DNA from 3 places in the Janthinobacterium sp. GW822-FHT07A03 genome. Region 3 is predicted to be linked to each of the others. Evidence: predicted binding sites of a transcription regulator. Region 3 holds the regulator's gene; each other region holds the start of a gene.
What was found. The regulator NrdR, encoded in region 3, represses ribonucleotide reductase genes. The targets are predictions, from matches to a motif close to CACNANATNTNGTG.
Positions count from the first base shown of each region.

Region 1: AC1RJW_RS10000 (ribonucleoside-diphosphate reductase subunit alpha) is a predicted target of NrdR. The motif match lies at 1,515-1,528, and genes of this name have one in related genera.
Region 2: AC1RJW_RS22210 (ribonucleoside triphosphate reductase) is a predicted target of NrdR. The motif match lies at 897-910, and genes of this name have one in related genera.

Region 1 covers NZ_JBXAKW010000003.1:88,821-91,085, forward strand. The annotation lists gene AC1RJW_RS10000 (ribonucleoside-diphosphate reductase subunit alpha) at 1-1,249, opposite strand, end outside; gene ampD (1,6-anhydro-N-acetylmuramyl-L-alanine amidase AmpD) at 1,642-2,253, opposite strand; gene AC1RJW_RS10010 (sigma 54-interacting transcriptional regulator) at 2,231-2,265, opposite strand, start outside.
Region 2 covers NZ_JBXAKW010000008.1:103,424-105,688, reverse strand. The annotation lists gene ubiU (ubiquinone anaerobic biosynthesis protein UbiU) at 1-261, opposite strand, end outside; gene AC1RJW_RS22215 (hypothetical protein) at 424-834, shown strand; gene AC1RJW_RS22210 (ribonucleoside triphosphate reductase) at 957-2,265, shown strand, end outside.
Region 3 covers NZ_JBXAKW010000007.1:346,909-349,173, reverse strand. The annotation lists gene glyA (serine hydroxymethyltransferase) at 1-768, shown strand, start outside; gene nrdR (transcriptional regulator NrdR) at 913-1,377, shown strand; gene pilV (type IV pilus modification protein PilV) at 1,610-2,191, shown strand; gene AC1RJW_RS21350 (PilW family protein) at 2,188-2,265, shown strand, end outside.

The DNA.
Region 1 (2,265 bases), on a different contig from region 3:
CCTTGATGTGGGCGCCCAGGGCGCGCACCGGTGTCCAGTCGTTGCCCAGGCCGCCGGCGAACTTGGCCAGCAGCGCGTTGTCCTTGATGGCGTCGTAGATGCCTTCCAGGTCATCGGAGACGGTGCTCAGGTAGCACGACGACAGCTGCGAGCGCAGGGTGCCCGAATTGAACAGGGTCGGGGTCGAGCTCATGAAGTCGAACGAGGACAGCAGGCTGTAGAACTCGATGGCGCGCGCTTCGCGGTCCGCTTCGTTCAGCGCCAGGCCCATGGCCACGCGCATGTAGAACGCTTGCGGCATTTCGATGCGCACGTCCTGGATGTGCAGGAAGTAGCGGTCGTACAGGGTTTGCAGGCCGATGTAGCCGAATTGCAAGTCGCGGTCGGCGACGATGGCTTTCGCCAGGCGCTCCAGGTCGAAGCTGGCGAGTACCGGGTTCAGCAGCTCGGCGGCGATGCCCTTGGCGATGTATTGCGGGAAATACGTCAGGTATTCGGCGGCGGCAGCCGCTTGCGGCACTTCCTTGCCGAACACTTCCTTGCGCACCGTGTGCAGCAGGATGCGGGCCGTGACCTGGCTGTAGGCCGGGTCTTTTTCCATCAGCGCGCGCGCCGCCAGGATGGCCGACTTGTGCAGCTCTTCGACGGGCACGCCGTCGTACAGGTTCTTCACCGTTTCAGCCAGGATGGCATCGGCATCGACGTGCTTTTCCAGGCCGGCGCAGGCGGCGTTGATCAGGTCGCGCACTTCCTGCATGTCCAGCAGGCGGCGCACGCCGTTGTCGGTGACATTTAATTGTGGTGCGGAAACTTGCGCGGATGCGCCTTGCGCTTCCTTCTGCAGACGGCGCTCTTCCATGTGCTTGGCACGGTACAGCACGTAGGCACGCGCCACGTCGTGCTCGCCCGAACGCATCAGCGACAGTTCCACCTGGTCTTGCACGTCTTCGATATGGAAGGTGCCGCCGCCCGGATGGCGGCGCACCAGCGCGGCGACGACGCCGTCGGTCAGCTGCTCCACCAGTTCGCGGATGCGTGCCGAGGCTGCGCCCTGGCCGCCGTTAACGGCCAAAAACGCCTTGGTCATGGCGATGGCGATCTTCGAAGGCTCAAATGCCACCACCGCGCCGTTGCGGCGGATGATGCGATAGTCGCCCAATGCCGCGCCCGTGCTCGCCACGCTGTTGGCCGCGCCTGGCGCTGGCGATACTGGCGTTGGATGGATGGAAATATCTTGTGGTGATTGCATTGAAGCTCCCGTTGTCAGCTAAAGTCAGCCTGCAGTTTTTCTGCCGCGTGTGTTGTTGAATAGAACGCCCGATGGTCAGGGTTTCTTCAGGTATTTGTTGCTAAATAGTAAATTTATAATGCATAAAACAGGGTCAGAATCCATAGCGCCACACCGTACTGCCCGGCTGGCGCGAAACACGATCAAGGGTGATAAACCGCCAGTTCCAGTGCTTTATCAGCAATCCGGGTAGCTTTGACAATAATTCTGAAAACGTCTGTGATGGCACTACATATAGTCTTTACATCCAACTTCTGCACTAATTGTAGTGCTCATCGAAGGGCGATGCAATAGTTTTCCGGCATCCGTCGGCGTAATTTTTTGTATTTTCATATACGATTTCGGTTGACTTTTCAGGGTATGGATGGAAAGCCCAATCCCCGCGAAGTAAGCGCTAACGCAGGCTGCCCGCGCAGGGTTTCCAGCCAGCATACTTGGTAAAAATGCCAGTCAAAAAACGGCCCCGGATCCGTCTTCCTCCCCGGTGCGATATGCTCGTGGCCACGTACCTGGGACAGCCCGTAGCGTGCCACCAGCGCCGCCGTCAGCACCGCCAGCACGCGGTATTGCTGCGGCTGAAAGGGGACAAAGTCCGAGCCTTCCATTTCGATACCGATGGAATAGCCATTGCATTGCGGGCGTCCTTCAAACATGGATGCGCCCGCATGCCAGGCACGTTGATCAGCAGAAACATATTGCAACAGCGCGCCATCGCGCCGCACAAAAAAGTGCGCCGACACCTGCAAGCCACGCAGGTCGGCGAAAGAAGGATCGGCATTATAATCTACCCGGCCCGTAAACAAGTCCGACACATGCGGTCCGCCGAAGTGGCCGCCCGGCAAGCTGATGTTATGGATCACCAGCAAGTCGACTTGCGCACCGTCCGGGCGCGCGTCGTGGTGCGGCGAGTCATAGCGCAGTGCGCCGTCGCACCAGCCATCTTCATCTATCGTCCATGCGCTCATCAAGTAGGGCTT
Region 2 (2,265 bases), on a different contig from region 3:
GTTGTGCGGCTGCGGATAGGTATTCAGCGCCAGCAGCACCTTGCGTCCGTACTGGTGGGCGTAGCGCACGCCTTCGGCGATGGCCTTCTCGTCGAAATTGAGGCCGGCGAAATTGCGCGCATTGGTGGCGTCGCGAAATCCCAGGTATACGGTGTCGGCGCCATTGTCGACGGCCGCTTTCAAGGCAGGCAGGCTGCCGGCGGGGCAGACCAGTTCCAGCGGTCCGGCCACGCGGGTGGCGGTGGTTGATTCAAGCATCATGGTGTTCTCAGTCCTGTATCGGCTCAGGGTGCAGACTATAGCCCCGCCCATGCCGCCCAGTCCTTGACGCAGGTGAAGGAATGCATGCATGGCTGGCGCGCGTTCAACTTGCTTGACCTGGCTGTAAAATGCCCCCCTTTTCTTCGTCTTCGATTGTCCGCCATGCCCCGCAAACCGCTGCTGATCTTCCTGCTCACCCTGTTCCTCACCGTGCTGCAAGTGCAATGGGCCGCGCCCACGGAAGGCTACGACGCCGAGGCACTGTCCATCCTGTCGCCCGAGGTGCTGGGCGCGTATCCGGGCGTGCTGCTGCTGTTCCTGCAAGCCGTCTTTGCGCGCCGCGCCATGCCGGCGCCGCGCCAGGCCGCCATCAGCACGGGCCTGCTGGCCGCCTACTGGCTGCTGGCCAATTACGTCACGTTCGACGCGCGCGTGGCCAGCTGGAGCACCTTCTCGGCGCTGGAAATCTGGATGCACGTGCTGCCCGCGTCCGTCATCAGCATCGCCGTCTGCGCCGCCGCGTACTTTGGCTTGAGCTGCTTCATCCTGCGCCAGGGGCGTGCGAAAACGTAACCAGGATGCTTTTTTCACCTGCATCAAGGATTCGCCACGCAACTGCACGCACCCTTTGACGCCACTATATTTAGTGATTAATCTCCATAAAAACACCGCATGTTGTGTTTATTGGAGGTTTCATGACGACAAATGCAGTTTCCCCCACGCGCGGCCAGGTCGATGTCGCCGCGTCCATCAATGAATACCTGGAGCGGCGCGACTGGCGGGTCAACGCCAACGCCAACCAGGGTTACTCGCTGGGCGGCCTGATACTCAACGTGTCGGGCAAGGTCATCGCCAACTACTGGCTGGACCAGGTGTATCCGCCGGAAGTGGGCGCCGCGCACCGCGAAGCGGCCCTGCACATCCACGACCTCGACATGCTGGCCGGCTATTGCGCCGGCTGGTCGCTGCGCACCCTGCTGCACGAAGGCTTGAACGGCGTGCCCGGCAAGATCGAATCGGGTCCGCCCAAGCACATGTCGAGCGCCATCGGCCAGATCGTCAATTTTCTCGGCACCCTGCAAAACGAATGGGCCGGCGCGCAGGCGTTCAGCTCCTTCGACACCTACATGGCGCCCTACATCCGCAAGGACAGCCTGCGCTACGAAGAAGTGCGCCAGTACATGCAGGAGCTGATCTTCAACCTCAACGTGCCATCGCGCTGGGGCACGCAGACGCCGTTCACCAACCTGACCTTCGACTGGGTCTGCCCGGACGACCTGCGCGAGCAGATTCCCGTCATCGCCGGCCAGGAGATGGACTTCAGCTATGGCGAGCTTCAGGCGGAAATGGACATGATCAACCGCGCCTACATCGAGATCATGATGGCGGGCGACGCCAAGGGCCGCGTCTTCACCTTCCCCATCCCCACCTATAACATCACCGGGGATTTCGACTGGCATAGCGAAAATGCCGAACGCCTGTTCGAAATGACGGCCCGCTACGGCCTGCCCTACTTCCAGAACTTCATCAATTCGGAGCTCAAGCCGAACATGATCCGCTCCATGTGCTGCCGATTGCAGCTGGACTTGCGCGAACTGCTGAAACGGGGCAATGGCCTGTTCGGTTCCGCCGAGCAAACGGGTTCCCTGGGCGTGGTGACCATCAACTGCGCACGCCTGGGCCACCTGTGGCGCGGCGACGAAGCGGCGTTGATGGCGGACCTCGACCGCCTGCTGGAACTGGGCAAGACCAGCCTGGAAATCAAGCGCCGCACCATCGAGGAACTGATGCAGCAAGGCCTGTTCCCGTACACGAAGCGTTACCTGGGCACCCTGCGCAACCACTTTTCCACCCTGGGCGTGAACGGCATCAACGAGATGATCCGCAATTTCAGCGGCGACGCCTGGGACATCACGAGTCCCGAGGGCCATGCGCTGGCGATCCGCCTGCTCGACCACGTGCGCGCGCGCATGGTGCAATTCCAGGAAGAGACGGGACATATGT
Region 3 (2,265 bases):
CTGGCCCGCGAACGCAAGCCGAAACTGATCATCGCCGGCGCATCGGCCTTCTCGAAAAAGATCGACTTCGAACGCTTCAGCAAGATCGCCAAGGAAGTGGGCGCCTACTTCATGGTCGACATGGCCCACTACGCGGGCCTGATCGCCGCCGGCCTGTACCCGAATCCGGTGCCGTTCGCCGACTTCGTCACCTCGACCACGCACAAATCGTTGCGCGGCCCGCGCGGCGGCATCATCCTGATGAAGGCCGAACACGAAAAAGCCATCAACTCGGCCATCTTCCCCGGCATCCAGGGCGGCCCGCTGATGCACGTGATCGCCGGCAAGGCCGTTGCCTTCAAGGAAGCGCTGAGCCCTGAATTCGTCGAATACCAGAAGCAAGTGATCAAGAACGCCGACGTGCTGGCGAAGACCCTGATCAAGCGCGGCCTGCGCATCGTGTCCGGCGGCACGGAATCGCACGTCATGCTGGTCGACCTGCGCGCCAAGAACCTGACGGGCAAGGAAGCGGAAGCCATCCTCGGTTCCGCGCACATCACCTGCAACAAGAACGGCATCCCGAATGACCCGCAAAAACCCTTCGTCACCTCGGGCATCCGCCTGGGCAGCCCGGCGATGACGACGCGCGGTTTCAAGGAAGCGCAAGCGGAAGAAGTGGGCAACCTGATCGCCGACGTGCTGGACAATCCGCATGACGCCGCCACCATCGAGCGCGTGAAAGCGGCCGTGAAAGTGCTGGCCGACGCGCACCCTGTGTACGCAGCATAATTATTTGTCCAGAATGTGTCATACGGAGTAAGATTCTGTATGACACATTCCAGTCGTGCCCCAGGGCGCCCGGAGTGATTCGGGCGCCCTTTGTACAAGGGCGGCGATTTCCCGTAATTATTACTATAAAGTTGTAGCCAGCCCATGAAATGTCCATTTTGCCAGCACGGCGACACCCAGGTTCTCGATACGCGCGTATCGGAGGAAGGGGATGCCATACGGCGGCGGCGCCGCTGCGGCAAATGCGACAAGCGTTTCACCACCTACGAACGCATTGAACTTATCATGCCCGCCGTCGTCAAAAAGAATGGCAGCCGGACGGAGTTCGCTGCGGATAAGTTGCGCGGCAGTTTGATGCTGGCCTTGCGCAAGCGTCCCGTCGCGGCCGCCTCCGTGGATACGGCCATCGCTTCCATCCAGGAAAAACTGCTGACCAGCGGCTTGCGCGAAGTCGATTCCGGCTATATCGGCGAACTCGTCATGCAGGAACTCAAGCGCCTCGACAAGATCGCCTACATCCGCTTTGCCTCTGTTTATAAAAATTTCGAAGACCTGGCCGAGTTCCAGGATGCGATTGCCGAAGTGGGGCAGGCACGCGGCAAGCCCTGACGCTCGCTCTGACGTTCACCTTTTGATGACGGGGCCGTTCATGTGCCCCGTTTTCACCACGCCAGCATTCGCCTGGCAAGCGGCCTGATCAATCCCTGCGCCGTTCTTCTCGCCTTATCGCGCTCCTGTTTGCGCTAGCGCAGACCCCGTTTTTTGCACGCGCCTATCTTGTAGCTGGGCCGCGCGTCCGTGCGGCTCCGGTCCTGATGCATTCTGTCCGCAGGAGAAGCTCATGTACGGCGTCGCGCGTGGTTCCATGGATGGCAGCAGCCTCGTCGAGGTGCTGGTGTCGCTGCTGCTGTTGGCGCTGGGCCTGCTCGGTGCCAGCATCTTGCAATTGAACTCCCTGCGCGCGCGCCATGAATCGGCGCTGTTGTCGGCGGGCGCGCAACTGGCCGCCGGCATGGCCGAGCGCATGCGCGCCAACAGCGTGCTCATGCAGGGCCCCGATGCGGGCAATCCCTACCTGAACGTGGCCTACGCGGCGGACGATGCCGACGCTGGCGGCGGCGCGCCCGACTGCTTCGGCGCTGCCGCCTGCGGCGCGGCCGAACTGGCGCAATTCGACATCGCCGAGTGGAAACAGCAAATGCATGCGGCCTTGCCCGGCGCGCGCCTGCATATCTGCCGCGATGCACCCGCCTGGGATGCCGTCGCGCAAGGCTTGCACTGGGCGTGCAGCGGCGGCAAGGGCGCACCCATCGTCATCAAGCTGGGCTGGCGCGCCCGGCTGCCCGATGGCTCGCCCGCCGTGAATGGGGCGGGCGAGTCCTTGCCCAGGCTGGTATTCCAGCTGGGCGGAGGCGGCGCATGAACAGCGTGCACGTCCACCGGCGCCTGCATCGCGGCCTGAGCCTGGTCGAGCTGCTGGTGACCCTGTCGCTGGGC